Regions from separate parts of the Micromonospora sp. NPDC005220 genome, predicted to be linked through region 1. Evidence: riboswitches for the same ligand, from Rfam matches in the RefSeq annotation. Region 1 holds a riboswitch; each other region holds the start of a gene.
What was found. Region 1 has a riboswitch for cyclic di-AMP ahead of ABZU52_RS16030 (hypothetical protein). Riboswitches for the same ligand answer to the same signal wherever they lie in the genome.

Region 1 (8,538 bases):
GCGGGTCGACTCCAGCACCTCCGGTCCCTTGATCAGCACACCGAGCTGCGCGCCTCGGCCGGTGCCGACCAGCAGCGCGGTCGGGGTGGCCAGGCCGAGCGCGCAGGGACAGGCGATGATCAGCACGGCCACGGCGGCGGTGAACGCGGCGGTCGGACCGGCCCCGGTGCCGAGCCACCAGCCGAGCGTGCCGACAGCGAGGGTGATGACGATCGGCACGAAGACCCCGGAGATCCGGTCCGCCAGCCGCTGCACGGCCGCCTTGCCGCTCTGCGCCTGCTCGACCAGATCGGCCATCCGGGCGAGCTGGGTGTCCGCGCCGACCCGGGTGGCGGTGACGATCAACCGCCCGCCCGCGTTGATCGTCGCGCCGACCACCGCATCGCCCGGGGCGACCTCGACCGGCACCGACTCACCGGTGAGCATGCTGGCGTCGACCGCCGAGGTGCCCTCGTCGACCACCCCGTCGGTGGCGATCTTCTCCCCGGGTCGGACCACGAACCGGTCACCGACGACGAGCCGGTCCACCGGGATCAGCGTCTCCACGCCGTCGCGCAGCACCGCCACGTCCTTGGCGCCGAGGTCGAGCAGGGCGCGCAGGGCGGCGCCGGCGGTGCGCTTGGACCGGGCCTCGAAGTAGCGACCGGCCAGGATGAACACGGTGACCCCGGCGGCGGCCTCCAGGTAGATGTTGCCGGCGCCGTCGGTCCGGGTGATGTCGAAGCGGAACGGGTGCGTCATCCCCGGCATCCCCGCGTCACCGAGGAAGAGCGCCCAGAGCGACCAGCCGAACGCGGCCAGGGTGCCGAGCGACACCAGCGTGTCCATGGTGGCCGCACCGTGCCGCAGGTTCGTCCAGGCGGCCCGGTGGAACGGCAGCCCACCCCAGACCACCACCGGGGCGGCCAGGGTCAGCGACAGCCACTGCCAGTAGTCGAACTGCCAGGCCGGGACCATGGCCAGCAGGACCACCGGCACGCTCAGGGCCACCGACACCCAGAGCCGGGTACGCGGACCCCGCAACGGGTCCACCGGGGGTTCCGCGCTGGGCGGGGCCGGCAGCGCCGCCGTGTAGCCGGTCTTCTGCACGGTCCCGATCAGGTCGTCCGGCGTGACGCCGTCGGCGTACCGGACGGTCGCCTTCTCGGTGGCGTAGTTGACGGTGGCGCTCACCCCGTCCATCCGGTTGAGCTTCTTCTCGATCCGGGCGGCGCACGCGGCGCAGGTCATCCCGCCGATCGCGAGTTCGATCCGGTTCGGCGCCTCGGGCAGCGGTCTGCTGGTGGTGGTCATCGTCTGGTCCCGTCAGTTGTGTCCGTGCCCGGGGGTGCCGTGGTCGGCCCCGCCGGTCGGCGCGGGTCCGCTCGGGGTGGGGGCGGCTCCGGTCGGGGTAGCGCCAGCGACCACTGTGAACTCGGCGGTGTGCACCCGCCCGCCGTGCTGAAAGTCGAGGTAAAGCCGGTAGCTGCCGGCCGAGGGCACCTCGGCGAGGAAGGTGACGGCCGGACCGGGCCGGGTGCGCCCATCGCCCGGCGTCCCGTCCGGGTGCACGTGCAGGTACGCCAGATCGCCCCGGCGCAGTGCCACCAGGTGCCCGTACGCGCCCAGGTAGGGCTCCAGGTCGGTGACCGGCTGCCCGTCCCGGCTGACGGTCAGTGTCAGCGATGACGTGCGGCCGGGCTGCGGCGTGCCGGTCACTGTGACCGTGTAGCCGTCGACGGTGGTGCTGGTCGCCGGGGCGGGCAACGGCCGTTCGGTCAGCTCGCCGGGGACGGTCACGTCCACGCCGAGGGTCAGCGGTTCACCCCCGGTCGGGGTGAAGTCGGCGAACGCCCGCCACTGCCCGGGGCCGGTCAGCGGGGTGTCGACCCGCCAGGTGCCGTCCGGGGCCAGGTCGGGGTGGACGTGGCGGAAGCCGGAGAGGTCCCGGCGGGCGACGATCAGGTGCATCGTCTTGTCGTGTGCCACCTCGTACCGGGTGACCGGGCGGCCGTCCGGGCCGGCGATCCGGAAGGCGAACTCGTCGGCCGGGGCGTCGACCGGTTCGAGGGTGTAGCCGCGTTCGGAGACGAGCAGGCCGCCGGGGAACCGGTCGGCCGTCCCGCCGTGCTCGTCCGTCGCCGGGGAGGCGTCGTCGTGCCGGCTCTCGGCGACCGGTGCGCTGTCGACGACCCGGCCGACCCCGTACGTCGCGCTGAAGACCGCCGCCAGGCCGACGGCGAACCCAGCCAGTTTCGTCACGGTGCGCATGCCGGCCCGCCGATCACGCGTCGACGAGGTCGTAACCGGCCTCGTCGACGGCGGCCCGGACAACCGCGGTGTCCAGTGGCTGATCGCTGCTGACGGTGACCCGGCCGGCGGCGAGGTCGACCTGGACGTCACGCACGCCCGCGATGGCGCCGACCTCGGCGCTCACCGCGCTGACGCAGTGCCCACAGGTCATGCCCTGCACCTGGTACGTCGTGTTGACCATCGGTTCGTCTCCTTTTCCGTACCGGTACCCCGTGGGGGTATCCGAGCAGGATAGGACCGTACCATACCCCCTGGGGGTACGCTATCCTGGTCGACATGACCGCTCCCACCCCGATCCGCGGATACACCGCCAGCAAGGACCAGCTGCTCGCGCGGCTCCGCCGCGTCGAGGGGCAGGTCCGGGGCATCGAGAAGATGGTCGACGACGACCGCTACTGCATCGACGTGCTCACCCAGATCTCCGCCATCCAGGCCGCCCTCGACAAGGTGGCCCTCGGGCTGCTCGACGGGCACGCCCGGCACTGCATGCACGAGGGCGCCGCCGAAGGCCGGGCCGACGAGATGGCCAACGAGATGATGGCGGCTGTCGGCCGGCTCATGAAGCGCGGCTGACCGCCCTCAGTCCGGCGCGGGGTCGAGACGAACCCTGCGCAGCAACTGCGCGTTGAGCGCCACCACGATGGTGGACGCCGACATCAGCACCGCGGCCACCGCCGGGCTCAACGCCACACCGGCCCGGGCCAGCACCCCGGCGGCCAGCGGCAGCGCCACCACGTTGTAGCCGGCCGCCCAGGCCAGGTTCTGTCGCATCTTCCGGTACGACGCCCGGGACAACCGGACCACGGCACCCACCCCACGCGGGTCCGAGGACGCCAGCACCACCCCGGCGGACTCGATCGCCACATCGGTGCCCGCGCCGATCGCGATGCCCACGTCCGCCCGGGCCAGCGCCGGCGCGTCGTTCACCCCGTCGCCGACCATCGCCACCACCAGCCCCCGCCGCTGGAGCTCAGCGACCCGATCGTCCTTCTCCGCTGGCAGCACCTCGGCGAAGACCTCGTCGACTCCGGGCCGGAAGCCGAGTTCGGCGGCGACCGCATCGGCCACCGGCCGCGCGTCACCGGTGATCATGGCGATGGTCCGCACGCCCTCGGCGCGCAGTTCGTCGACGGCGCGCCGGGCCTCCGGACGCACCTCGTCGGCCAACGCGAACGCACCGAGCACGGCCTCCGGCAGCCGCACCAGGTACAGCACCGCGGCACCCCGCGCCGACCACCGCCCGGTCACCTCCTCCAGCTCCGCCGGCAGCGACAAGCCCAGCTCCCGCAGCAGCGCCGGCCCGCCCACCGCGTACTCCGTACCGTCGATGGTCGCCTGCACACCGCGGCCCGGCAGCGACCGGAACCCGGCGGCCCGGGCCGGGCCGACCCGCCCGGCGGCCGCCACGATCGCCCGGGCCAACGGATGTTCGCTCTCCGACTCGACGCCGGCCGCGATCCGCAGCACCTCGTCCGGCTCGACGCCGGGCGCCGTCACCAGGTCGGTCACCCCGTGCTCACCCCGGGTCAGCGTGCCGGTCTTGTCGAAGAGCACCGCGCCGACGGTCCGCATCCGCTCCAACGCCAACCGGTCCTTGACCAGGATCCCGGACCGCGCGGCGAGGGCGGTGGAGAGCGCGACGACCAGCGGGATGGCGAGGCCCAGCGCGTGCGGGCAGGCAATCACCAGAACGGTGACCGCACGGACCACCGCCTCGTCCGGCCGACCGAGCGCGGTCCACACCAGCACGGTCAGCACAGCGGTGCCGGTGGCCACGTAGAACAGCGCGGCGGCGAACCGGTCGGCCAACAGTTGGGCCCGGCCGCCGGACCCCTGTGCCTGCGCGACCATCCGCTGGATGCCGGCCAGGGCGGTCTGCTCACCCAACGCCTCGACCCGCACCCGGATCGCCGAGTCGGTGGCGACGGTGCCGGCCACCACCCGGTCACCGGTCGATCGGGCGACCGGTCGCGACTCGCCAGTGATCATTGATTCGTCCAGCTCGGCGGCCCCGTCGACGACCCGGCCGTCCGCCGGCACCCGACCCCCCGGCCGGACCAGCACCACGTCCCCGATCCGCAGACCGGTCACCGGCACCGCCTCGACGCGCCCGTCCGCCACCACCCGTTCGGCCTCGTCCGGCAGCAGCGCGGCCAGCGCCGCCAGCGCTCCCCGGGCCTGCCCGATGGCCTTCATCTCCTGCCAGTGCCCGAGCAGCATGATGGTGACCAGCGCGGCCAACTCCCACCAGAAATCCAGGTCGAAGGCGCCGACGCTGGTCGCCAGGGACGCGGTGTAGGCGACGGTGATCGCCATCGCGACCAGCAGCATCATCCCGGGCGCCCGGTCCCGCACCTCCCGGACCGCACCGACCAGGAACGGCCAACCGCCCCACCAGAACACCACCGAGCCGAGCACCGGACCCACCCAGGACCGACCGGGAACGTTTCCGGCCAGGCCCAGCTGATCCGACACGAGATGGCTGGTCAGCACCACCGGGATGGTCAACACCAGGCAGACCCAGAACCGGCGGCGGAACATCGCCGGATCGTGCCCGGCGTGCTTGTCGTGCGGCATGGGTCCGGCGCGGCGCTGGTGGTCGGGGTCGGACGGTGACGAAGCGGGCATGGCTCCAACATGCCGCCCCGGGGACCGCCGCGCGGGCGGTTCGGCCGCGACACTCCGCCACGACCTGCAGCCCCCGGACGGGCTGGCTAGCATCTCCACGATGGCCCTCCGTATGCCGCTGCACAGTCGGGCACTGGCGCCGCCACCACGTGGCGTCGTCGCCGGCCGACCGGGCCGAGCACTGACCGTCCGTGATCAAGCGGTCGTCAGGCAGCGATCCGCCCCGCCATCCGCCGCGTTTCCACCGCAACGGTGAACCGCCCGGCCCGCTGACCCGTACCCCGCACCGGATCGTTGGGAGTCTCGCCTTGGGTTCCGACCACACCCGCCCGGCTCCGTCCGCCCCGCCGAGGGTGCGACGGATCCTCGTCGTGACGGTGGTACCCCTCTTCGTCGCCACCGTGCTCGCCGCGGTGCTGCTCTGGCCGCGCGGCGGGTCACCGCAGACCGATGGCGGCGCGGACGTGCCGCGCTACCCCGGCACCGTCACCCGGGTGGTGAGCGAGCCGTGCCCGCCGGCGCCGTCGGCCCCCGAGGGCACCCCGAGCATCGGCGACGGACGGTGCGGCACTGTCGACGTCCGGGTGGACGACGGGCCGACCGCCGGCCAGCAGGTGCAGACGCCGGTGCCGGACGGACCCGGCGCACCCCGGGTCGAGGTCGGCGACGAGGTCATCCTGGTCGAGCTGGCCGATCCGGTCGATCCCACCACCAGCAACTGGAACATCGCCGAGCACCAGCGCGGCACCCCGATGCTGTGGCTGGCGGTGGTCTTCGCGGCCGCGATCGTGGCGTTCGGTCGGTGGCGGGGTCTGGCCGCGCTCGCCGGGCTGGCCGCCAGCTTCGCCATCCTGCTCACCTTCGTGCTGCCGGGCATCGGCGCCGGCAGGTCACCACTGTTGGTGGCGGTGGTCGGCGCGGCCCTGATCATGTTCGTGGTGCTCTATCTGACGCACGGGGTCACCGCACAGACCTCGGTAGCGGTGCTCGGCACCCTGGGCAGCCTGGTGCTGACCGGCGTGCTGGCCACCATCGCCACGGCCGCGACCCACCTCACCGGCTTCGGCAGCGAGGACGCCACCACCCTGTCGATGTTCCAGGGCGACGTGGACCTGCGCGGTCTGCTGCTCGCCGGGATCATCATCGGCTCGCTCGGGGTGCTCGACGACGTGACGGTCACCCAGGCGGCCACCGTCACCGAGCTGGCGAACGCCAACCCCGGGCTGACCCGCTTGCAGCTCTACCGGGCGGCCACCCGGGTCGGCCGTGCGCACATCGCCTCCACTGTCAACACCATCGTGCTGGCGTACGCGGGCGCGTCACTACCCCTGCTGCTCCTGCTCACCGCCGACTCGCGACCGATCGGGCAGATCCTCACCAGTGAGTTCCTCGCCCAGGAGATCGTCCGCAGCGCGGTCGCCACCCTCGGTCTGATCGCCGCCGTGCCGCTGACCACCGGGCTGGCCGCGGTGGTGACCGCCGCCGGGCGCACCGACGCCACGTCGTCCGTCGACGCTCCCGCCGCGCGCCCCCAGCCGGACCGCACCGAGGCGCTGGCCGCACTCATCGCACCGCGAACGGCCGGCTCCGGCGAGCCGGACCAGCCGCGGGCCGCACCCCCACCCGAGGCCACCGACCGGTGGCCGGAGTCGAACAGGAGCACGGATACGGCATGGTGACACTCCTCAGCGTGACCAGATCGGGCATCCACCCTGAGAACCACGTCACTGGTCACTCAACGTTATGGCGAAATGACGCTTTTGGTCGGCATCCAGGCGTAGCTCAGCCGGTCGACTCTCGGGTAACCTCGCTGCCGGTCACCGATGAAGGCGCGAAGCGGCGCCTGCGGTGCCACCGCCCAATCGCCAACCGGCGAGCCGGGGACCCAGGTACGTGGGGTGAATCCGCGTCAGCGGTAGGGGCCACTTCCGCCCCGAACCCGTCAGCTAACCCGGTCGGCGGTCGACGGAAGGAAACATTGTGACGGCACCCCTACGCCGCTGGTTGACACCCGTGGTGGCCGTGATCGCCGCACTGACCGTGCTCGCCGGGCCCCTCCCGGCACATGCCGCCCCGACGAACCCCACACCGTCCGGGCACGAGGAGGACGGCGAGCCCAAGCTGCTCAACGACGTCATCGAGCAGGCCAACCGCGACTACTCCGCCGCCAAGTCCAAGCTGGACAAATCCAAGAAGCGGCAGAGCGAGTTGGCGGCCGAGGTCGACCGGGCCAACGCCGACCTGGCCGCGCTGGCCCCGCAGGTCGGGCAGATCGCCGCCCAGGCATACCGGACCGGCCGGATCGGCGCGATCGCGATGCTGCTGGAGAGCGACGCCCCCGACTCGTTCGTCCAGCGCGCCGCGGTGCTCGACGAGATGAACATGGTCAACGAGAAGAAGCTCTCCGAGGTCAACGTGGTGAAGGCCCGCGCCGAGCAGGCCAAGCTGGCCCTCGACACGGAGGTTCGGGAGCAGCAGAAGCAGACCGCCCTGATGGCGAAGCGGAAGAGCGAGGCCGACAAGGCCCTCTCCCTCGTCGGCGGTAAGGGCTTCACCGGCGGCCTGGTGGACGCCACCTCCCCGGTCGCGAAGATCGGCCCGGGTCGCACGGCCGACGGCGACTGGAAGCCCCAGTCGTGCAGCGAGAACGACCCCACCACGTCCGGCTGCATCACCCCCCGCACGCTGCACGCGTACAAGGAGGTCAAGCGGGCCGGCTTCAACCGGTTCGTCGGCTGCTACCGCCCCGGCGGGCCGTGGGAGCACCCGAAGGGCCGCGCCTGCGACTGGTCGCTACAGAAGAGCGGCTTCTCTCCGTGGCACAACGAGGACACCCGCACGTACGGCAACAACGTCGCCGCGTTCCTCATCCGTAACGCCGACCGGCTCGGCATCTACTACGTGATCTGGAACCGGCAGATCTGGTTCCCGGCCACCGGCTGGAGTTCGTACAGCGGGCCGTCGAACCACACCGACCACGTCCACATGTCGCTGCTCTGACCCCGCACGATCCCCGTCGAGGGCCGTTCCGCGTGTCGCGGAGCGGCCCTCGTCGCGTCAGACGGTGGCGGCCGCGGCCGAGTCGCTCGACTCGGGCGATCCGGTCCGGGTGTCCGGCGTCGCGAAGCCAGCCGGCACGGCGGCCACCTGGCGCACCGCTCCGGCGGCCAGCCGGTAGGACACCCCCACCACCGCGCACCGACCCTGCGCCACCTCTTCGGCCAGCACCGGGGACTGCCCGAGCAACGTCTCGACGGTCTGTGCGATGTGGATGTCGATGATGCCGTCGATGTCGTCCACACCCTCGGCGTCGGCCCGGCGCAGGCTGGGCAGCACCGCGTCGACCACCGCGCGCAGGTGGCCACCCGGTGCGGTACCGGTCGCGGCGGACTCCCGGGCGGCCTGCACGGCACCGCACGAGTCGTGACCGAGCACCACCACCAGCGGAGTGCCGAGCACGGTCACCGCGTACTCGACGCTGCCGAGCACCTCGGGGCCGGCGGTGTGCCCGGCCGTACGAACCACGAACAGGTCGCCCAGCCCCCGGTCGAAGATGATCTCGGCGGCCAGCCGGGAGTCGGAGCAGCCGACGATCACCGCGAACGGGTGTTGCCCGTC
Region 2 (8,538 bases), on a different contig from region 1:
AGACGGCGGGGGAGTTGGGGCGGTCGACGTCGACGAACTCCACGTCGTCGACGGCACGGTCGTCGCGGCTGCCGGCGGCCCGTGCGGCGGAGCCGACGGCCCAACCGACCGCCGCGCCGACGAGCGCGGCGCCGATCAGGAGCGTCCAGGGCAGTGCCGGCTGTCGGCCGGCGAGCGCGTCGAAGGCCAGCGAGGCACGGCGTCGCGCCTCTTCGGCGGCGGATCCCACCAGGTCACCCGCCCCGTCGGCGAGGTCGCTGCTGTTGCGGCGGGCCGAGCGGGCGGTGTCCCGCACACTGTCTCCGGCGGAGCTGACGGCCGAGAGCAGGTGCTCCCAGGCCTGGTCCGCGATCCGCTCCGGCTTGCTGCGGCGGTCAAGCAGGTTGGTTCCGAACATCGTGGTTACCTCCTCAGGTGCCGAAGCCGCCGGCCACTTCGGACTTCGGCGTCTTTCCAGCGCGTCACGGTGTCGTCCACCCCGCAGTGCCCCGCGTCAGCCGGACGCAAACCCCGCCCGCCGCGGAGCACCGGGAACTCGGCCCGCCGTGACTCGGTGCGGCGCCGACTCAGCGCACCGCCGACACGGCGACGCCCCAGGCGAAGTCGTCGTCGTCGTCATCGTCGTCTCCGCCACCGAAACCGCAGGCCAGGACGAGAGCGAGCAGAACGCCGACGCCGGCCAGCCCGGCAAGTCGCTTGATCATCGAAGATCCTCTCCGTCGCGGTGGTGCCTCCGGTCGATGCTAGGGCGCGTCGGCAACAGTGGGCGCCGATCGCGTCGGACGGCGGTGGGCGACACGCCGACGGCACACGGGGCAGTCGGATGACCTCGGCCGGTTGCCGGGTGCGTCGGGTGCGGCCCGCTACCCTGGTTCGGCGGCGCGTCGGTCACGACCGATCGTCGATGATCAGATAACGAAAAGTCTTGAGTAATCAGATACTGAAAAGTGCGGATATGGGTGGCTTTGTGGGCCCGGATCCGTGAATTGCTCATCCCGAGGGGTGGCGACCGAGGCCGTCGGAGGAATACTCTCGGTCGCGGCCCGCGTACTGATGAGGCGCCCGGGGGACGGGCGGGTGGAGGTGCTCGCGTGAGCCTGTCGATCGTGAAGTCGGTTCTGTCCGGTGGTGTCGTGGAGATCGCCCCACGGGGCGAGATCGACGTCGACACCGCGTACGAGGTGCGCGAAGCGATCGCGGAGGTGCTGGCCAAGGGCCGCCCGCTGCGCATCGAGCTGAACATGAGGTTGGTCACCTTCATCGACTCGGTCGGCATCAGCGCCATGGTGGCCGGCTTCCAGACGGCCGAGGTCAGCGACGTCAAGCTGGTGGTCACCGAGCCGAGCCGGTTCGTGCACCGACAGCTCTGGGTGACCGGCCTGCTCGGCCTCTTCGGTGCCCCGGAGCCCTACTTCGCCGGCGCGGCCACTCCCGAGGTGCTGCCCGGCGCCTGAGCGCGCCGGACGTCCTCGTCAGAGCTGCTCGTCCAGGCCGTCCAGGTCGATGTCGGTCGCGTCGGTGACCGCCCGGATGGCCGTCACCGACGCGTACCCCGCTGCCAGCAGCGCCACGTCCGTGCCGGGCTGTGCGGCCTGCCCCGGCTCTCGCCGCACCCCGCGCAGCTGCCCGGGCGTCCGTCGGGCGTTGCCAGCCAGACATCGGTACGGGACGATCGGGCGACCAACGACGGCAGGAGACGGTGTGCTCAGCAGCGATACCTTCAGCTACACCGTTCAGGCCCGGTGCTCACCCGCCGAGGCGGCCGCGCTGCTCAGCGACCTGACCCGGCAGGGTGAGCTGCATCCGCTGATCGTCCGGGTCCGCCGGGTGCCGCCCCGGCCCGGCGCCCAGGCCAGCTACACGATCAACGACCGGTTGGCGGCCGGGCCGCTGCGCTTCCGAACCACCTACCAGGCGGACGTGCTGATCAGCGAGGCCGACGAGATCGTCATGGTGGCCCGCCAGTGGCCGGCCACCACGGTGCGCAACCACACCCGTCTGGGCGCCGAGCCGGATGGCCTGGTCCGCATCGACGTGGAGATCACGCTGACCGCGCCGACGCCGCTGTTCCGCTACGCGTTTCGCCAGGCCCGAGCCGCCCACCTGGCCCTCGCCACCCGGCTGGGCGCGGCCCTCGACCGCAGCAACAACCCACCGCCCCCCTGACCGCCTCACGCCGCTGCCGGCCCCCGTGGCCGAGCCCGTCGGCCCCACGGCTTGTAGGTGGAGAGCACCGTCGCGATGATCATCAGGCTGGTCGACACCGCCGGCGCGATGACCAGGTCGGCGCGATCCCGGGCGGGCAGGGCGGCGCCGACCGCTCCGGCGTGGCGCAGGTTCGGGGTGAGCAGGAACAGCACCAGCCCGACCATCACCGTGGTGAGCACGAGCTTGACCAGCACCCAGCGGTAGCGCAGCAGACCCCAGGGGGTGAGCAGCGAACTGGCGACTCCGATCAGCCAGACCAGGACGCTCAGCGGCGCGAACAGCACCGTGCCGACCAGGGTCATGACCGGATAGACCACCCCCGGGTCGGCGCCCCGCTGCACGGCGATGCCGAGGGTGAGCAGCACCAGGTCGGCGCCGAGCCAGCCCAGCGAGGTGACCAGGTGCAGAGTGAGCAGCGCTTTGCGGGTGGCGGGTCGGATCCGAGGCATACCGCGATGCTGCCCGCCGGCTCCGGCCGGGTCGTCCGACGAGCGACGACATCAGGGGTACGCCCGACGACGTAGCCCGGCCCCGGACGCACGTGATGCCTGTGAGTCATCACGATGACTCACAGGCATCACCACGTGTGGGTCAGTAGACCGACAGGTGTACGTGGTTGGTGTGGTCGGTGGACGGGGTGCCCTGCGCCCCGCTGTACGACTTCCACCCGCTGCTGGGCAGCCAGATCTGCCTGTACCAGATCACATAGAGCACGGCGAGTCGGTCCGCGTTGCGGATGAAGTACGCGGCCAGGTTGTTGCCGTAGGTCTTGTCGCCGCCGGTGGCGTTCCCGCCGAAGCCGCCCTTCTGCGCCGCGAAGTCGCAGGCCCGGCCCTTCGGGTGTTCACCGGAGCCGCTGGGGCGGTGGCACGAGACGTACCGGGTGAAGCCCGCCGCCTTGGCCTGGTTGAGCGCGTGCAGGGTGCGCGGGGTGATGCAGCCGTTGGCCGGCGTGGGGTCGTTCACGCTGCACGACTCGGAAGGCCAGGAGCCGTCGGAGTTGCGCGGCGCGGCCGTCGCGTTGGCGGTGGAGGTGCCCCGGTTGGAGCCGGTGTCGGCGGTGGTCTGCGGCTTGGCCGTGGTGGCCACGCTCAGGGCCCGCTCGGCCTGCTCCTTGCGCTTGGCCATCACCGCGACCTGCTTGCGCTGCTCGATGATCTCGCCGTCCAGCGCGACCCGGGTGCGGTTGGCCTTGTCCTTGCTGTTCAGCAGGTCGCGCAGCACCCGGTCCTCGTTGGCGGCCACCGCGTCCAGTGCGGCCGCCCGGTCCATGAAGCCTTCCGGGGTGTTGCTGTTGAGCAACGCCGACATCGCGCCGAGCCGCCCGGTGCGGTACGCCACCTCGGCGATCGCGCCGACCTTGCCGTTGCGCTGGTCGATCTCGCCCTCGATGGTCTTCAGCTGGGTGGCGAGCTGCTGCTGCCGTTGTACGGAGGTGTCCAGGGCGCGTTTCGCGTCCAGGTAGCCCTTGCTGGCCGCCTCGAGTTGGGCGCGCAACGTCGGGGTGCCGCCCTCCTCGTCGGAGTCGGGTGCGGCGGCCCGCAGGCCGGTCGGGGGAGCGGCCGAGGCGGTGCCGGCCGGAAGCGCGACGCCGAGGGCGAACATCGCGACGATCAGGGCCGCCAGTCTGGCGGCGGGCGGTCGTGCTGGTGCCACTGCGCATGTCCTTCCGTCAGCCGCCGACCGGGTTAGCTGACGGGTTCGGGACGGAAGATCCCTACCGCTGACGCGGATACACCCCAGGAACATGGTTCCCCGGTTCGCCCAGTTGGGCGATTAGGCGGCGACCACCACCGGCGCCGGGAGGCGCCGCCTGGTGGAGGCCGGGACCGAGCCTACCGGTGCCAGTGGGGCGGCTGCAGCCGATGTGACGGACGGTGCGGGCGTCGGCACGGTAAATGACGGTGCCGTCACCATTCGATGGAGCCGCACGCTCCGGGGGCGGCCCCGGGCTCGATCTGCAACGTGGCGTGCTCGATGCGGAAGTCGTCGTGCAGGGCGGTACGCGCCGCGGTGAGCACCGCGCCGACCTCCGCGCCGGGTGCCATGGTCAGGTGCGCGGAGGCCACCTCCATGCCCGAGGTGAGCGTCCAGACGTGCAGGTCGTGCACCTCGACGACGCCGGGAACGGCGGCCAGCCGGTCGTGCACGGCGGTCACCTGGAGGTGCTCCGGGGCGGCCTGCACCAGGATGCGGATGGCGGCTCGGGCCAACCGCCAGGTACGCGGCAGGATGAACACGCCGATGGCGACCGCGACCAGAGGGTCCGCCCACCACCAGTCGGTGACGGTGATGAGCAGCGCCGCGCCGATGACGCCGACCGAGCCGAGCAGGTCGCCGAGCACCTCCAGGTAGGCGCCCTGGAGGTTGATGCTCTCCCGGGCCCCGGCGCGGAGCAGGGCGAAGGCGATGATGTTCGCGAGCAGACCGAGCACGGCCACCGCGAGCATCGGGCCGGCGATGACCTGGTGCGGGTCGCCGAAACGGCGGATCGCCTCGATCACCACGTAGATCGCGACGCCGGAGAGCAGGACGGCGTTGGCCAGCGCGGCGAGCACCTCGAGTCGGTAGAGCCCGAAGGTGCGCTGCGGGTCGCCGGTGGCCCGCCGGGTCGCCGTGATCGCGGCGAGCGCCATCCCGATGCCGAGCACGTCGGTGAACATGTGCCCGGCGTCGGAGAGCAGGGCGAGCGAGTTGGTGTGCAGGGCGACCACCGCCTCCACCACCATCAGGGTGGCGAGCAGCCCGAATGCCGCCCAGAGGCGACCTTTGTGCTGCTGTGCGGCATTGGCGACGGACCCGTGGTGGTGGTCATGACCTGCGCCCACGAGAACCACCTTCCGCCGCTGGTCGGGACCCGGTCAAATGTATGCTCACATCGCTATGTGTGCAAGTGTATGGGCTGCGTCTCCCTACCGGGGGCGGTCCGCGCCCGTCAGCCCGTCGGGTCGATCGTGGTGAGCCGCTGGGTGGCCCGGGAGAGCGCCACGTACAGGGTGCGTACCCCGGCACCCGGATCCGCCCGGATCTCGCTCGGGGCGACCAGCACCACCCCGTCGTACTCCATGCCCTTGGCCTCCAGGCTGGTCACCACCTGCAACCTCGGCGCGGCGAGCGCGCCGAGCCAACCGGCGACCTCGTCCCGGCGGGGGACCGGCGTGATCACGCCGACCGTGCCCTCCACCTCGGCCAGCAGGCCGGCGGCGGCCTGCACGGTCGCGGCCTCCAACCCCGTCGCCGGCACCACCAGCTCGACCGGCTCGACCCCGGTGGAGCGGACGGCTGTCGGCAGCGGCAGGTCCGGGTAGAGCCGACGGATCTCCGCCGCCGCCACCGCGAAGATCTCCGCCGAGTTGCGGTAGTTGGTGGTGAGCGTGAAGTCGTGTCGCTTGCGCCGGCCCAGCGCCTGGTCGCGGGCTCGGGTCAGCTCCTCCGGATCGCCGGTCCACGCGGTCTGCGCGGGGTCGCCCACCACGGTCCAGGAGGCCAGCCGGCCGCGTCGACCGATCATCCGCCACTGCATCGGCGAGACGTCCTGCGCCTCGTCCACCACCACGTGCGCGTAGTCCCGGTAGTCCTCCGGGCGCTCCCGGGCCGCCGCGCGGGCGGCCCGCTGCCGTTCGCCGAGGGTGCTCAACTCGCGGACGCCACCGGCGAGCTGGAACGGATCGCGTCGCGCGCGGGCCGGCTGCGCGGGCTTACCGAGCAGCGCGTCCAACTCGTCCAGCAGCGCCACGTCGGCGATGGTCAGCCCGGCCGAGTCCAGGTTCCGGTACGCGGCGTTGAGCAGCCGGATCTCCGCCGAGGAGAGGATTCCCCCGGCGTAGCGGCGCAGCCGGTCCGGCTGCGCCAGCCAGCCGAGCACGTGCCGGGGGTGCAGCCGAGGCCACCACTCCTTGAGAAACTCCCGGAACTCCGGCCGCTCGGCGATCTCCGCCTCGAAGGCCGGCTGCTCCGGCAGCCGACCGCTGCTCAACTCACGGGCCTGCGCCCAGAGCGCGGCGAACACCCCGTCGAAACCCGCCCGGCGCACCTCGTTGCGTCGCGCGCCGCGGTGCAGCGCCCGGTCCCGGATCCGGTCCAGCGCGGCCCGGTCCAGCCGCAGCAGCGTGCCCCGGTAGAGCAGCCGCAGCTCACCCGGGCCGCCCGGCACCGCGTCGCGCACCGCCCGCTCCAGCACTCGGCGCATCCGCAGCGAACCCTTCACCGCCGCCACCTCGGGCGGGTCGGGGCGGGTCGCGGGCGTCCCCGGGAAGAGGGTGCCCAGCGAGTGCAGGGTCGCGGTGTCCTCACCGAGCGACGGCAGCACCGAGCCGATGTACTCGACGAAGACCGACGACGGGCCGACCACCAGGATGCCGCCGCCGGCGTACCGGCTGCGGTCGGAGTAGAGCAGGAACGCGGCCCGGTGCAGGGCGACCGCGGTCTTGCCGGTGCCGGGGCCGCCCGCGACGATCGTCACCCCGGAGCCGGGTGAGCGGATCGCCTCGTCCTGCTCGCGTTGGATGGTCGCCACGATGTCGCGCATGCCCCGGCCGGTGGCCTTGGACAGGGTGGCCAGCAACGCGCCGTCACCGACGACAGTCATCCCCTCCGGGGCGGCGGTCGGGTCCAGCAGGTCGTCCTCGATGCGGGTGACCCGCTCGGCGCGGGACTGGATGGTGCGACGCCGCACCACGTCCAGCGGCTGCGCCGGGGTGGCCTGGTAGAAGGCGGCGGCGGCCGGCGCGCGCCAGTCGACGACCAGCGTGCGGGCGTCCTCGTCGCGGATTCCGAGTCGCCCGACGTGCAGCACCTGACGGTCGCGCAGGTCCAGCCGACCGAAGACCAGCCCCTCGTGCTCGGCGTCCAGGGTGTGCCGCCGCTGCGCCGCGTGGAAGACCATCGCGTCGCGCTCGACCAGGGCGCCGTGCGTGCCCACCCGCGCCATCCGGTAGCCGTCACGCTCGGCGCGGACGGCCGACTGCCGCAGCTCGGCCAGTCGGGCGTACACCCGGTCGAGGTGCCGTTGCTCGACGGCGATCTCCTGCTCCAGGCCGGTCTGGTCGGTCAACGCACGCTCCTTCAAGGGTCGCCGGCAGGCGGCGGGAACCGCGCGGGCCAACCGCAGAAGGGTACGGCCCCGGGCCTGACCCGCCGCGCCCGAGGTGCGCGAACGTGCTCAGGCACCCGTCCCGGCGGGGGTCGTGTCCCGTCGTTTCGGCGTCGTTCCGGCGAGCACCCGCCGCAGCACGCCGGTGAGCGCGGCGTTCACCTCGTCCGGCCGCTCCATCATCAGCATGTGCCCGGCACCCGGGCAGACGGTCAGCTCGGTGGCCGGCAGAGCCGCCGCGATCGACTCGGCGCACGGTGGTGGGGTCAGCCGGTCCCGGTCGCCGACCAGGGCGGCGGCCGGCAGGTGGGCCAACGCGGCGAGGGTGTCCAGTCGGTGCTGGGTGCCGATGGAGGCGCGGAACCCGCCGATCGAGCGCAGCGAGGCGCGAGCCACCGCCGACGTCACCAGACGGATGTCGGCCGGCTCGCAGCGGTCACCGAAGAGCATCCACCGGATGCTCGGTTGCAGCGCGTTCAGCAGTGCCCGGGGCGCCCGCCACGAGCCACACCGGGCCAGCACACCGGCGCCGGTCGTCTCGGCCAGCCGGATCAGCCGGGCGATCCGCGGCGAGAGCCCGTAGACGGTGTGCGTGTGCCCCTCGGCGGTGGTCGAGACGAAGACCAGGCCGGCGGTACGGGCGGCGAAGTGCGCGGGGTGGCGGTGGGCGTACTCCATGATCGTCATGCCGCCCATCGAGTGCCCGACCAGCACCACCGGGCCTCTCGGCGCGACGGCGTCGATCACCGCGGCCAGGTCGTCACCCAACTGGGCCAGGGTGGCCGTGGGCAGCGCCATGCAGCTGGATCGGCCGTGCCCCCGCGCGTCGTAGGCGACCACCCGCACCGCATCGCCGAACGGCGCCGCGGTGAGCGCGTCGACCTGCCGGTGCCAGGCCCGTCCGTCCAGCGTCCAGCCGTGCAGCAGGATGGCGGTGACCTGGGCGTCCGCCGGACCCGTCGCCTCGACGTTGAGCCGTACGCCGTCCGGCAGACCGACCTCGAACCGCTCCGGCATCGCCACCTCCCCAGGGCCGCCCAGTACCACCGGCACCGGGATACCCGGCGGTAACACCGGCTACCCGCCAGGACACCACGCCAATCGCGCTGCGGCGAACATTCCCGACCTCGCCCGTGCGCGACGGCGGCGGGCCAAGCTGAACGGCATGGGGTCGTCGGGAGCGCCCATGGGCGCGGCGTCGGGGTCGGGGCGGCAGGCCGGCGGTACGCCCCGCGCCG
Region 3 (5,525 bases), on a different contig from region 1:
TCGCTCTCTTCCGCCGGGAACGAGTGCAGCGCGTAGCGGCCGTCACGTTCCAGGTCGCGGCGCTTGGGCGAGTCGATGATGAAGCAGAACAGCCCCTCGGCGGTGATGACCGGGGAGACCGGATGGACGCGGGGCCCGCCGTCGGCACGGACCGTGGCCAGATAGCCGAAGCCCGGCCCGTACTGCTGGAGGAGAACGCGGATCCCGTCGGCGAGTCGGGGCTCGTCGGCGGCGAATTCGGACCAGGAAGCCATGTGGGCATTCTATCGAACAAATGTACGAGCAGCGACCTCGACGCGCTGGTCACCGGCACCAAATCCGGCCACTTTGGGCAACGCGGCTATGGTGGTCCGATGCTGCTCTCCGACCGCGACCTGGTCTCCGAGATCAAGGCCGGCACGCTGGGCCTGGAGCCGTTCGAGCCCACCCTGGTCCAACCGTCCAGCATCGACGTCCGACTCGACCGGCTGTTCCGGGTCTTCAACAACCACCTCTACACCCACATCGATCCCGCCATGCAGCAGGACGACCTGACCTCGGTGGTCGAGGTCCCCGATGGCGAGCCGTTCGTGCTGCACCCGGGGGAGTTCGTGCTCGCCTCGACGCTGGAGGTCATCTCGCTGGGTGACCAACTCGCCGGCCGCCTGGAGGGCAAGAGTTCGCTGGGGCGGCTCGGGCTGCTCACGCACTCCACCGCCGGTTTCATCGACCCGGGCTTCTCCGGTCACGTGACGCTGGAACTCTCAAACGTGGCGAACCTGCCGATCACCCTGTGGCCGGGCATGAAGATCGGGCAGCTCTGCATCTTCCGGCTCTCCTCGCCGGCCGAGCACCCGTACGGCTCGGTGGTCTACGGCTCGCGCTACCAGGGCCAGCGGGGGCCGACCCCGAGCCGCGCCTGGCAGCACTGGCGCACCTGGCCCACCCGCTGAGGCACGACGCAGAGAACGACGAGGGCCCGCCGCGACGGATCGCGGCGGGCCCTGTCGTCACCCGGGGTCAGCCCGGGCGGCCGTAGCTGTGGATCGGGCCGTCGTCGACCTTTTTCATCTTGACCGGTTGACCGGCCTGCGAGGCGTGCACCACCCAGCCGCCACCGACGTACATGCCGACGTGGTGGATGTCGCTGTAGTAGAAGACCAGGTCGCCGGGGCGCAGGTCGCCCCTGCTGACGTTCTTCGTGACGCGGCTCTGCGCGGCGGCGTTGTGCGGCAGCGACACGCCGGCCTTCGCCCAGGCGGCCAGCATGAGGCCGGAGCAGTCGTACGAGTTCGGACCCTCGGCGCCCCAGACGTAGGGCTTGCCGATCTGCGCGCAGGCGAACTTGACAGCGGTGCCCGCGGCGCCGCCGGGGTAGCTACCCGGGCAGGGCGCCGGGCGCAGCGGGCCACCGCCACCGCTGCCGTACACCTTGAGGCGCAGCTTCTGCAGGCGGTCGATCTCTTCGTTGATCTGCTTCTTCTTCGCCGCCAACTGGGCTTCGGTGCGGCTCAGCTGGGCCACCATCTCGTCCAGCGGCGCCTTCTGCGCGGCCAACTGGTCGCGCAGGTCGGCCACCTGGCGTACGTCCTTCTGCTGGTTGTGCGCGAAGCGGTCGAGCATTTCCAGCTGGCCGACCACCTCGCTGGGCGATCGGCTGCCGAGCACCGCGTTGACGGTCGAGACGTTCTCACCCATGTAGGCGCGGACGGCCAGCGCGCTGACCTTGTCCATCGCAGCGTCGACCTGGCGCTCCAGCGGGGTGATGCGGGCGGCCAGCGCGTCGGCCTGCTTGCGCTTCGCGGCGAGGTCGGTGCGGGTGGCGTTGTGCCGTTCGATGATCGGTTCGAGCTTGTTCCAGTCGGCGTCGATCTGGCGCTCGATCTCGGTGACCGACGGGTCGGCGTGGGCCGCCGTGGCACTGCCGGTCAGGACGACGGCGACGCCGGCCAGCGCGGCGAGTGCGGTGGTGAAGCGGTACCAGCGTGGGCGCGGCACGATCGACGACGGGCCGGCTGATGCCGACCGGTCGGACGACGGCCGCGGGGCATGGAGTGCCACCGGGGTTCCGTACTCCTTCTTCCTGACCGCCTACCGGGTTAGCTGACGGGTTCGGGCGGGAAGTCGGCGCCCTACCGCAGTGGCTGCGGATTCACCCCGAGGGACCTGGGTCCCCGGTTCGCTCGGAAACGACTCGGCGGTGTCGGTCCGTTACCGCCCGGGCTGGGCGGAGCTGCTGTCGGGCCGACAAATGACCAGAGTAGAGACGCTTGTTACCGATCCGCAACCCGAACGGCCGTGACACTCCGTACGGGTTGGACGAGGTCACCGACAGTGTGTGAAGAATTCTTTCCACTGACTTCGATAGATGGAAAGGTATTGACCTGACCTCCCGGGCGGCGCGATGGTGACCTGACCGCACTCCGCGAGAATCTAGGGGGTTCGATGCACCATCCAACCCTGTCGGCCGGCTGGCGCGCCCTGCTCGCCGCCACCGTGGTCGCCGCCGCGACCACGGCGCCACTCTCCGTCGGCCCGGCCGCCGCCGCGCCAACCACCGACCGCCAGCAGCAGTACGCCGCCGCGGCCACCGAGTACGGCGTACCGACCGTCGTGCTGCTCGGCGTCTCCTACCTGGAGTCGCGCTGGGACACCAACGCCGGCACACCGAGCACCAGTGGCGGCTACGGCCCGATGCACCTGACCGACGCGCGGCACGTGGCCGCCCTACCCGGGCGCGGTCACCACGACGCCGGTGTCGAGGACCCACGCGGCGACGACTCCCGTCCCGCCCGGCTGCCCGCGCCCCGGCCGGTCGAGGCCCCCGCCCCGCCCACCGCCGCGTTGCAGACCGTGGACGCCGCCGCCACGCTGACCGGCGCCACCCCCGAGGCGCTACGCACCGACGCGGGCCTCAACATCCGGGGTGGGGCCGCGCTGCTGAGCGCGTACCAACGGGATCTGGGCGCGCCGGTGGGCGCGGACACCGACCCGGCCGCCTGGTACGGCGCGGTGGCCCGCTACTCCGGCGCGGACAGCGCCGACGCCGCTGCGGCCTTCGCCGAGGAGGTCTTCACCACCATCGGCGCGGACCAGTCCCGGATGACCGACGACGGTCAGCGGATAACCCTGCCGGCCCGTGCGGTACGGCCCGAGCGTTCCTGGTTGGACCGGCTGGGCCTGCGCCGGCTGGCCCGCCCGGACGGGGTCGAGTGCCCGCGCACCATCTCCTGCGAGTGGATCCCGGCCCCCTACGAGGCGTTCGGCGACGGCGACTACGGCAACCACGACCTCTCCGACCGGCCCGCCCGGCAGAAGATCGAGTACATCGTCATCCACGACACCGAGGCGAGTTGGGCGACCACCCTGCAACTCGTCCAGGACCCGACCTACGTGAGCTGGCACTACTCGCTGCGTTCGGTCGACGGGCACATCGCCCAGCACGTGAAGACCACTGACGTCGGCTGGCACGCCGGCAACTGGTACGTCAACGCGAAGTCGATCGGGCTGGAGCACGAGGGCTTCGCGGCGCAGGGCACCTGGTACACCGAGGCGATGTACCGGACCTCGGCGAAGCTGGTCCGGCACCTGGCGCTGCGGCTGGGCATCCCACTGGACCGCCAGCACATCATCGGCCACGACAACGTGCCCGGCACCGTAGCCTCGACCGTGCGGGGGATGCACTGGGATCCGGGCCCGTACTGGGACTGGTCGCACTACTTCGACCTGCTGCACGCACCCCGACTGGACACCGGCACCCCGGCCACCGGGCTGGTCCGGATCGACCCGGCCTATGCCACCAACCGGCCGGCGTTCACCGACTGCGTCACCGTGGGCGTGCCGTGCGCGCCGCGCGGCTCCTCGGCGGTGGTGCTGCGGAGCGCACCGGCCGCGGACGCGCCGCTGGTCAACGACATCGCGCTGCGCCCGGACGGCACCCCGAACACGATGGCCGTGTCGGACCACGGGGCCCGGGCATCCGCCGGGCAGACATACGCGCTGGCCGGGCGGCAGGGCGACTGGACGGCGATCTGGTATCTCGGGCAGCGGGCCTGGTTCCACAACCCGGCGTCCGCGCCGACCGCCAGCTGGACCGTCGGGGTCGTGGCCACACCGAAGCCCGGCCGGGCCACCATCCCGGTCTACGGACGGGCGTACCCGGAGCAGTCGGCGTACCCGGACGGGGTGCCCTACCAGGCGATCTCGCCGTTGCAGTACACCCTGGCCGCCGGGCAGCGGTACGCCGTCGGCGCGGTGCTGGCCGGCGAGTACTACCGGGCCAGCACGTTCGACGGTTCCTCGCCCGGTGACTGGACGGTGATTCGCGGCAAAAACCGCTACGCGCAGATCCAGTTCGGCCACCGGATCATGTACGTCGACCTCGCCGACGTGCAGCTGTTGCCGTCCCCGGTGGACGCGCCTCGCTGAGAACCACGACGGCCCCCGGTCGGTGACCGGGGGCCGTCGTGTCGCGCGAGGTGGATCAGCCGGGTCTGCGGAACCCGGCGATGGGCATGGTGGTGATGCTGGACACCTGCACCGGTTTGCCGGCGCGTGGCGCGTGCACCATCTGGTTGTTGCCCAGATACAACCCGACATGACTCAGGCCGGAGAAGAAGAAGACCAGGTCACCGGGGCGGGCGTCGGCGCGCGAGACGGCCTTGCCCTCGTTCCACTGGTCACCGGTGTGGTGGGTGAGGTAGATCCCGGCCGCCTTGTAGGCGTACTGGGTCAGCCCCGAGCAGTCGAACGAGTTCGGGCCGGTGGCGCCCCAGACGTACGGCTTGCCGACCTTGCCGCACGCGGTCCGGATCGCGGTGCGGGCCGCCGCGCTGACCACTCCGTTGATGGTCGGGCAGGCCGCGGTCACCACAGTGGTCTTGGGCATCGACGCCTCGAGCTGCTTGATCTCGGTGTCGATCTGCTTCTTCTTGGCCGCCAGCTCGTTCTGCTGCTTGGTCTGGGTGACGATCAGCGCGTCCAGCTTCTGCTTCTCGCCGTCGTACTTGGCCCGCACGGCCAGCACACCCTCGACCTCCTTGCGCTCCTGCGAGGCGAGCCGGTCGAGGATGGTGAGCTGCTCGGTGAGCGTGTCCGGCTTGGCGCTGACCAGCAGCGCGCCGATGTCGTGCGACGGGCCCGAGATGTAGTAGCGGGAGGCGAGATCACCGACCCGGTTGAACGCCATCTCGCTCTGCAGCGCCAGCGGCTCGATCTTCTTCTGCAGGTCCGCCGACTTCTGCCGGTTGACCTTCAGCTGCGCCCGAACCTTGTTGTACTGCTCGATGGTGGGCTCCAACTGCTCCCACTTCTTGTCGATCTGCGCCTCGATCTCGTCGACCGTGGGCGCGGCATGTGCCGGCGCGGTCAACAGACCGGCGCCGACCGCCGCGGCGGCGACCAGGACCAGGACCCGGTGGGCGGCGCGGCGCAGGCCAGCAGAGCGAGCAGACGCATTCAGGTCGTGACGATGAGGGGGCATGGTTGCCACCGGCACCGACTCCTTTGCAACCGACCGCCGGGCGCCTCGCGTGAGGGAAGGGCCG
Region 4 (8,538 bases), on a different contig from region 1:
TGGAGATCCGGGCGGCCAACCTGCCGGTACGCGCCTGGACGCCGCTGATCGCCGACCGGCTCGGCACCGCTCTGCTCGGGCTGCTCGCCGCGCTGGCGCTCGCCGCCGCACTCGCCCTGCCGGCCGGTGTGGCGCTGGCCGCCAGCCTGCTGGTCGGCGCGGGCGCCGGGGCGGTCGCCCTGGACCTGGCCCGGCGGCGGTTCCGGCCACAGGCCGGCGGCGGGTCGGTGGCCGCCGCGCTGCGCCGGCACCAGCCGGAGTTCCTGCTCTACTTCTCCGCGCCTCCCGGCTCGGAATACCAGGTCACCATGTGGCTGCCGTACCTGGAACGGATCGGCCGGCCGTTCCTGATCGTGCTGCGCGAGCCGGAGTTCCTGGCCCCGATCGCGGCGGCCACCGACGCGCCGGTGGTCTACTGCCCCACCCTGGGGGCGATGGACGAGGCGTTGGTGCCGAGCCTGCGGGCGGCGTTCTACGTCAACCACGGGGCGAAGAACAGCCACTGCATCCGCTTCACCCAGCTCACCCACGTCCAGCTGCACCACGGCGACAGCGACAAGGCGCCGAGCGCCAACCCGGTGTCCGGGATCTTCGACCGGATCTTCGTGGCCGGGCCGGCGGCGATCGACAGGTACGCCCGCGCCGGGGTGCACATCCCGGCGGAGAAGTTCGTGGTGGTGGGCCGCCCACAGGTCGAGTCGATCGAGGTACGCCCGGAGCCCGCGCGAGGGTTGGCGCACCCGACGGTGCTGTACACCCCCACCTGGACCGGGCACCACGCCGACGCCGACTACTGCTCGCTGCCGGTGGCCGAAGGGCTGCTGCGCCGCCTGCTGGAGCGCGGCGCGACGGTGATCCTGCGGGCCCACCCGTACACCGCGCAGAACCCGGCGTCGGCCCGCCAGCTGGGCCGGCTGACCGAGCTGCTCGTCGCCGACCGGGCCCGCACCGGCCGCCAGCACGTGGTCGGCGCGGCGGCTCGGCAGCTGAGCCTGACCGAGTGCGTCAACTCCGCCGACGCGCTGATCTCCGACGTGTCCGGCGTGATCTCGGACTTCCTCTACTCCGGAAAGCCGTACGCGGTGACCGACATGGGCGACGAGGGCGACCGGTTCGTGGAGCGGTTCCCGCTGGCCGGGTCGGGTTACCTGCTGCGCCGGGACATGTCCAACGTGGACGAGGTGCTGACCGCGCTACTGGACACCGACCCGCTGGCCGAGGCCCGCTGGGCCACCCGCCGCCGCTACCTGGGTGACTTCCCGGTCGAGTCGTACGCCGAGGCGTTCCTGACCGCCGCCCGCCGGGAGCTGGCACCGGCTGAGACACTTACCGCGTCCGCACCGGCATAGTCCGCTCAGCGGTACGGGTCGAGCAGCGCCAGCACCGCCGCCGGGTCCTCCACGTGCGCGTTGTGCCCGAGGCCGGGCAGCGTGGCGACAGGTACGCCGTACTCCTTCAGTTGTTCGTCGGTGACCATCGGGTCGTTCTCCCCGCGCGCCAGCACCACCGGCACGTCGGTCGCCGCCAGCAGCGCGGCCAGGTCCGGTTCGCCGACGGCGAAGGCTGTCGGGTCCATGGCGAGGCGCCACCGGCCGTCCACCTGGCGCAGCCCGGCGTTCACCACCGGGTGGTCCGGTGCAACCAGGCCGACCAGTCCGGAGACCCGCAGGTAGCGGCGAGCCGCCTCGGTGCGGCTGGCGAACCAGCTCACCGGGCGGGCGGCGACCTCGGCGGCACGGCTCAGCTCCGCGGCTGTCCACTGTGCCTTGATCCCCAGCCCGACCACCGCGTCCACCGGCATCCCGGCGTCGCGGGCGGCCAGTGCCAGGCCGACGACCCCACCCAGCGAGTGCCCGAGCACGACCAGCCGGTCGTCGGGACCGAGGGCCTGGGTGAGCCGCTGGGCGAAACCCGCGAAAGAGTACGACGGAAGGGGCGGCGCCCAGCCGTGACCGGCGAGGTCCGGTGCCAGCCAGCGCCCGGGCCAGTGCTGTTCGAGGTACGGCGCCCAGGGCAACCACACGTCCCCGGTCGCCCCCATGCCGTGCAACAGCAGCAGAACCGGCCTTCGACCAGCGTGTCCACCCGATTTCTCCACCACGGCCGCAGTCTCCCACGGTTCACGGCCGGGTACGAGAGTCGTCGATGACCGGCGCAGCCCGGCCGCCGCGTACAGAGACGCCGCGGGCGCCGGCCCCTTGTGGGGGACGGCGCCCGCGGCGGTCAGGGTGCCCGGGTCAGGCGGAGTAGCCCCGGCTGGTGATCCAGTTGGCCAGGTCGATCGTGGTGATCCAGTACGACGGGTCGGCCGGGTTCGCCGAGTCGGCGATCCGCACGGTGCGACCGTTGTCCTTGTAGCCCACGACGGCGATGTAGTGACCGCCGCCGTAGGAGTGCCAACCGCCGTCGGTGTCGGTGGCGTCCCCGACGACGTTTGCCACCACGCCCCGGCCGTCGGTGATGGCCTTCACGACGTCGGCCTGGAGGCGGTCCATCTGTGCCGGGCTGGGCGCACCGGGGAACATCCGGGTCTGGTACGGGGAGCCCTTCACCTCGGCGTTGAGCACCCGGGTGGTGTCCTCGGCCGAGTTGGTGCCCATCTCGGTGGTGCCCAGTTCGGCGCCGAGCTCCTCCTGGGTGCGGTCGATGCCGGCGGCGCTGAGCGCGTTGCGGGTGGCCGCCGGGCCGCAGTTGTAGTAGGTGTTCTGCGCCTCGTAGTCGTAGTCGAGCACCTTCGTCGCGGGCGGCTTCGGCGGCGTCGGCTTACGGGTCAGGTCCGGGTTGCTGCTGGCCTTGGCGGCGGGGGACGCGGCGCTGCTGGCTGGGGCGGCGGTGGTCGGCGCGGCGCTGGCCGAGGGGGACGCGTCCCGAACCTCGCTGCGGGCGACGTCGCTGCGCATCTCGGCGACAGTGGTCGCGGTGCGCTGGCCGGCCGGGGCGTCGTCGGCCGTGGTGAGCAGGGCGCCGGTGGTGGTGGCGATCGCGAGGGCTGCGGCGGACGCGGCAACGATCTGGTACGGGCGCTCGGTGGCGAGGCGGCGGAGCTGACGCTTCAGGGTGTGCTTCACGGGGTCCTCCACGGATCGGGGGGAGAGCGGCACACCGGGGCCGGACCGGTATCCGGGCAGGCGCCAGCACGCGGACTGTGGTCCGCGGATGGTGAACCGCTCAGGGGAACGCCCGGCGGGGCCGGGCGGGAAAGGCGATGACCCGGGGGGTCAGCTCACCGTCACTGGACGAATGAGCGGGTGCATCGCCGCGCCGTGGAGGCGAGGGAACAACCGAGGGGTGGAAAGGTGCTGCACGAGGAGTTGACTCCTTCCGACACCGCCTACCGGGTTAGCTGACGGATTCGGGCGGGAAGATCGCCCTACCGCGGGCCGTGGCTCGCGGATTCACCCCGGACTTACTGATGGGTCCCCGGTTCGTTGATCACGATTAAGCGGGTCGATGCGGCGTCGCCTCTTGCGATCGGTTACCGCATCGGACAGGACGACAGTACTGGCGGCTCCGCGCCCTGCCAAGCCAGGTTCACCTGCGTAAACCCTAATCGGCGCGACAATTTCTGCGCGTATTGCCGATGATGTGACTCGATGGGACAACCGGTTACGCCGACGCCTGCGGGCGACAACCGGACAGGCGACAAAAGACGCGACCACAATCGCGGGAACAATGAGGCTGATCGCGTCGGACGTCCGATTCCGCAAACGCGTGACCGGGCTCACATAACAGATCGGGCTCAACCCGCCCGGGCCGGGCGCCACAGCGCCACCACGGCGGGACGCAACGCCCCGGCCATCGCCCGGCGCGCGGGCACCGGGGTCGGGCGCAGCCGGGCCGCCGCCGCGTACGCCTCCTCGTCGAGGGTACGAGCCGACTCGGCGGCCAACTCCGCGTCCCGCCAGGCGGCCCGCTCACGGGCGACGGCCACCTGGTAGTCGGCCAGCCGCGCATCCCGGATCACCCGGCTGATCAGCACCTCCTGCTCGACCGGGTGGCGCCGGGGATCCCAGCCGCGCCGATGCCCGAACACGTCGCCGAGCTGCGCCATGGTCAGGTCGCCCCGCCAGTACGCCGCCATCGCCGCCCGGTGCAGATAGCGTTCCCGGGCGGCGTACTCGGCCGGGGTGTGCGGGGTGTGCGGGGTCGGCAACGCCCCGGCGCCCGCGAAGCGACGCGCGGCGGTGTCCGCCTCGTCGTACCCGGCCCAGGCCCGCTCCAACTGCTCCTGGGCGGTCAGCCAGGCGGCGCGTCGCCGCTTGGCTGTCGTCGCCGCGCCGGCGGCGGCGACGGCGACCTCCTCGGCGTAGCGGCGCCTGTCGGCGGCCTCGGCGGCGGCCGACTCCCGAGCGGTGGGCGCGGCCGGTGGCGGATCGTCGGTGGGCCGGGCCCGTTCGGGGCGGGCGGCCAGCACGGTGAGCAGGCCCAGGGTCAACAGGAACAGCGTCGACCAGATGGCGGCGGCCCGCGGCACCTCGGTCACGAACTGGTAGAAGACAACGGTCTCCATGGTCGGCACCTCGGGGAGAGAGCAGTGCGATGGGGAGCCGCGCCGACCGGCGGGCCACGGCGGGCCACGGGTCGGCGGGTGAGGACGTGGGTGGGTCGACAGGGCGCGGCGACGGGACGGCGTCCCGGTGGCTCAGCGCCGGGGTGGGGCCCGGGAGGCCCGACCGCTCGCACGGTCGACGCGGGGCAACCGGTCGGACTCGGCCGCGCGGACCGGCAGAACGACGTCGGCGATGGTGCCCTGATCGCCGGGGAGCGTCACCGGCGCGTCGACCGACCAGGTCGGAACCGAATCGTCGGCGGCCTCCGGCGGTATCGCCGGGGCCGAGCACGCCACAGCCTGCGCTTCGGCGTGCCGGCAGGATGCCGGCAGCGGCCCGACAGCGACGGAGGCCGGCACCGCGCTCGACGTTGGCACCGGGCTGGTCGGCACGGCGGCCGTGGCCGGCCCTGCGCCGAGCGCCAGGGCCGCGACGACGGCGAGGCTGGTCAGCACCCGCGTCGCCCAGCGCGCCACCCACCACAGCGGACAGGTGAACGCGACCGGAAGCACGTCCCCACGCTACCGTCGCGCCGGCCCGGGCGCACCGATCACGGGCGTGTCGAATCACGCCGCGCCGACCCCGCTGACCAGCGTGGACGATGTCAGCGCGAGTCGACGTACGTTGATCTGCCGTCGGCCTGACCGACCTCGTCCGCAGTCCCGCCGGCCTTGCCTCGGGCGCCGCTCGTAGGCTGTCCCGCCTCGTCGTCGCCGACGGCCCGCGGGCCAGCCGCGCGTTGCCGGGGAACGGGCGCCGGCCGGGCCGGACGGCGCGGCGCGAGCCGGCGCATCATCGGGGTCTCGACGAAGCGGTGCAGCAGCCCCGCGAGGATCAGGTTCGCCACCAGGAAGCCGAGCACCACGGCCGGGCCACGCCAGCCCGCGAAGCCGGTCCCCCAGGCTCCGCTCCAGCGCAGCACGCTCGTCATCACCAGCACGTGCACCAGGTAGAAGGCGAACGACACCTCACCGAGCCAGATCAACGGGCGGGACCGCCACGGCGAACGGCGACCCCGCACGTCCGCGTCCGCGGCGGCGGTGATCACCAACAGGTACGCGACGGCGAGCAGCGTGGTCCACAGCTCGGCCCGGATCCACTGCGCGGCCGCCACCCAGGTGACCAGGAAGATCCCGCTGGCCACGGTCAGACCGGGACCGCGCCAGAGCCCTCGGCGCATCAACTCGGCCGCCACCGCACCCAACCAGAACTCCAGCGACCGCACCGGCGGGAAGATCTGGGTGAACCACCAGCGACTCACCTCCGGCACCAACTCCTGCGCCGGCCAGAGCGCGAGGATCAGCAGCGGCAGTACGACGATCAGCGCCCAGAGCAGCTTCGGCCGGGCCCGGCGCAGCAGCGGCAGCGCCAGCGGTAGACAGAGGTAGAAGAAGAACTCGCAGGAGAGCGACCAGCTGACGGTGTTGATGCTGTAGAACCAGCCCGGCCGCGGGTCCCATGCCTGGAGCAGCAACAGGTTCTCCAGCGCGGCCGCCGGCAGCACCGGGTCGGCGAACCACCAGGCCACCACCAGCGTCGCCGCCCACAGCACCAGGTGGTTCGGGTAGATCTTGGCGATTCGTCGCCGCCAGAAGGTACGCCGGGAGTCGCCCGCGCGGGCCGACCAGACCAGCACGAAACCGCTGAGGATGAAGAAGAACTGCACCCCGGAGAGGCCGAGGGTGAACAGCGCGTCGACCACGGCCTTGTAGTCCGGCTCGGCGATGATCCGCATGGTGCCGGCGTGGAAGCCGAAGACCAGCAGGGCGGCGATCCAGCGCAGCCCGGTCAGCGAGGGCAGCCGGGGCGGGGCGGACGCGGGGCGGACGGCCGGCACCGCGGCGGCGCTCGCCGTCATGCCGGGATCCCGACGCTCGGCAGGGTCACCAGCACGGTCGTCTCCTCCTCGGCGCGGCGTCGGACGGCGCGACGGCGACGCCCACGACGGCCCGGCAGGGCCGCACCGAGGCACCCTACCGGGTCACTCCTGGGTGAACCGGACGCGTCCCACCCGCCCCACCAGCCCGCGGTGCCCCGGCCGGGGAATCGCCAGCCGGCCGGCGTTTACCTTCCGCTGGGCGGGAGTTCAGAGATTCCACCATCGGCGGCAACGTCAGGTTCCGGGGCCGGCCACCCGGGTCGTCGAAGGTGGCGGACGTGGTCAATGAGCCGACGCACGCACCGCTGCTGAGCATCGTCGTGCCCGTGTACGGCGTCGAGGCGTACCTGTACCAGTGCCTCGAGTCGATCCGGGCCGACATCCCGGCGGGCGAGTCGGACGCGGTCGAGCTGATCGCCGTCGACGACGCCTCCCCGGACGGCTGCGGCGACATGCTGCGCGCGTACGCGGTCGGCCGCGACGGCGTCCGCGTCGTGCACCTGGACAGCAACGTGGGTCTGGGGCTGGCCCGCAACGCCGGGCTCGACGTGGCCGCCGGCCGGTACGTCTGGTTCGTCGACAGTGACGACTGGTTGCCGCCGGGCACGATCGCGGCGGTGCTGGACCGGCTGCGCCAGCACCAGCCCGACGTGCTGATGCTCGACCACCTGCGGGTGCGCGAGGACGGCCGGCGGGAGGTCGACGCGAGCAGCCCGCTGCTGCGCGGGATTCCCGGCGTCACCCGGCTGGCCGACCGGCCGCAGCTGCTGCGGGTGCAGCACACCGCCTGGAACAAGGTGGTCCGCCGGGGCTTCATGGACGAGCTGGAGCTGCGGTTCTTCCCCGGCTGGTACGAGGACATCCCGTTCAGCCACCCCCTGCTGATCGGGGCCGAGAAGATCTCCGTGCTGGACCGGGTCTGCTACCTGTACCGCCAGGGCCGCCAGGGCGCTATCACCTCCACCCGCAGCGGCCGGCACTTCGACGCCTTCGCCCAGTACGAGCGGCTGATGGACTGGGTCGCCCGGAAGCACCCGGACGAGCGGCTGCGGGCCGAACTGTTCGAGCTGATGATCAACCACTATCTGGTGGTGGTGGGCAACGACGGCCGACTGCACCCACACCTGCGACGCGACTTCTTCCACCGGGCCGCCGCGCACTACCGTCGGTACCTGCCCACCGGCGGCTACCCGCTCCCGCCGGGCGTGACCGGGCTCAAGCACCGCCTCGTCAGCCGGGGCGACTGGTTGGCGTACTCGGCGCTGCGCCAGGCCCACCGGGTGGCTGGTCGCCTGCGTCGGCCCGGCCCGGTGGGTGACGCCGACAGCGGGTCGCTCCCCGCCGACGAGGACCCGGGGCGAGGGGCGGGCGCCGCGCCGACCCGCGACGGTGGACTCGCGCCGGAGCGGCGTGACGCGCTGGCCGCTGGCCGGCTGCCGTGATCGGCCGCACCGCACGCCGAGAGCCGGGGCGGCTCCCGGCGCCCTCGTTTTCCAGGTCGTCCGCCCGCCGGGTGGATGACGACAGCACCACCGCACGCCTGTGCGGGCGTACCTGAGCAGAGGTCGGAATGACGGCGACAATCAAGATCGGACCGCACGCGGTCGGTGCCGGGGAACGACCGTTCGTGGTCGCCGAGATGTCCGGCAACCACAACGGCGATCTGTTCCGGGCGCTGGCCATCGTCGACGCGGTGGCCGAGAGCGGAGCGCACGCGCTCAAGCTCCAGACGTACCGGCCGGACACGATCACCATCGACGTCGACACCCCGGCGTTCCGGATCTCCAGCGGGCACGAGCTGTGGGGCGGGGAAAACCTGTACCGCCTCTACGAGCGCGCGCACACCCCGTACGAGTGGCACGCCCCGATCTTCGAGCGGGCCCGCGAGCGGGGCCTGACCGTCTTCTCGTCGCCGTTCGACGCGACCGCCGTGGAGCTGCTGGAGTCGCTGGACGCGCCCGCGTACAAGATCGCCTCGTCGGAGCTGGTCGACCTGCCGCTGATCCGGCTGGTGGCCAGCACCGGCAAGCCGATGGTGATCTCCACCGGAATGGCGACGGTCGCCGAGATCGACGCCGCGGTGCGCACCGCCCGCGACGGCGGCGCGGC

Region 2: another riboswitch for cyclic di-AMP. It lies ahead of ABZU52_RS23875 (hypothetical protein); the one in region 1 lies ahead of ABZU52_RS16030 (hypothetical protein).
Region 3: another riboswitch for cyclic di-AMP. It lies ahead of ABZU52_RS07440 (NlpC/P60 family protein); the one in region 1 lies ahead of ABZU52_RS16030 (hypothetical protein).
Region 4: another riboswitch for cyclic di-AMP. It lies ahead of ABZU52_RS09680 (C39 family peptidase); the one in region 1 lies ahead of ABZU52_RS16030 (hypothetical protein).

What each region holds. Positions count from the first base shown of each region.
Region 1 covers NZ_JBEXHP010000036.1:12,938-21,475, reverse strand. Annotated here, with positions in the region: gene ABZU52_RS16060 (heavy metal translocating P-type ATPase) at 1-1,293, opposite strand, end outside; gene ABZU52_RS16055 (hypothetical protein) at 1,306-2,250, opposite strand; gene ABZU52_RS16050 (copper ion binding protein) at 2,264-2,473, opposite strand; gene ABZU52_RS16045 (metal-sensitive transcriptional regulator) at 2,569-2,865, shown strand; gene ABZU52_RS16040 (copper-translocating P-type ATPase) at 2,872-4,869, opposite strand; gene ABZU52_RS16035 (YibE/F family protein) at 5,229-6,599, shown strand; cyclic di-AMP (ydaO/yuaA leader) riboswitch at 6,766-6,897, shown strand; gene ABZU52_RS16030 (hypothetical protein) at 6,901-7,920, shown strand; gene ABZU52_RS16025 (carbonic anhydrase) at 7,978-8,538, opposite strand, start outside.
Region 2 covers NZ_JBEXHP010000080.1:194-8,731, forward strand. Annotated here, with positions in the region: gene ABZU52_RS23845 (hypothetical protein) at 1-397, opposite strand, end outside; gene ABZU52_RS23850 (hypothetical protein) at 567-704, opposite strand; gene ABZU52_RS23855 (STAS domain-containing protein) at 1,092-1,454, shown strand; gene ABZU52_RS23860 (hypothetical protein) at 1,473-1,613, opposite strand; gene ABZU52_RS23865 (SRPBCC family protein) at 1,702-2,166, shown strand; gene ABZU52_RS23870 (hypothetical protein) at 2,172-2,657, opposite strand; gene ABZU52_RS23875 (hypothetical protein) at 2,800-3,813, opposite strand; cyclic di-AMP (ydaO/yuaA leader) riboswitch at 3,870-4,001, opposite strand; gene ABZU52_RS23880 (cation diffusion facilitator family transporter) at 4,119-5,036, opposite strand; gene ABZU52_RS23885 (AAA family ATPase) at 5,144-7,261, opposite strand; gene ABZU52_RS23890 (alpha/beta hydrolase) at 7,370-8,317, opposite strand; gene ABZU52_RS23895 (carbonic anhydrase) at 8,487-8,538, shown strand, end outside.
Region 3 covers NZ_JBEXHP010000011.1:388-5,912, forward strand. Annotated here, with positions in the region: gene ABZU52_RS07430 (pyridoxamine 5'-phosphate oxidase family protein) at 1-254, opposite strand, end outside; gene dcd (dCTP deaminase) at 354-932, shown strand; gene ABZU52_RS07440 (NlpC/P60 family protein) at 1,000-2,040, opposite strand; cyclic di-AMP (ydaO/yuaA leader) riboswitch at 2,054-2,189, opposite strand; gene ABZU52_RS07445 (peptidoglycan recognition family protein) at 2,425-4,407, shown strand; gene ABZU52_RS07450 (NlpC/P60 family protein) at 4,463-5,476, opposite strand.
Region 4 covers NZ_JBEXHP010000015.1:450-8,987, forward strand. Annotated here, with positions in the region: gene ABZU52_RS09670 (CDP-glycerol glycerophosphotransferase family protein) at 1-1,349, shown strand, start outside; gene ABZU52_RS09675 (alpha/beta fold hydrolase) at 1,355-2,101, opposite strand; gene ABZU52_RS09680 (C39 family peptidase) at 2,238-3,080, opposite strand; cyclic di-AMP (ydaO/yuaA leader) riboswitch at 3,314-3,455, opposite strand; gene ABZU52_RS09685 (hypothetical protein) at 3,740-4,510, opposite strand; gene ABZU52_RS09690 (hypothetical protein) at 4,643-5,062, opposite strand; gene ABZU52_RS09695 (acyltransferase) at 5,155-6,408, opposite strand; gene ABZU52_RS09700 (glycosyltransferase) at 6,708-7,871, shown strand; gene pseI (pseudaminic acid synthase) at 8,000-8,538, shown strand, end outside.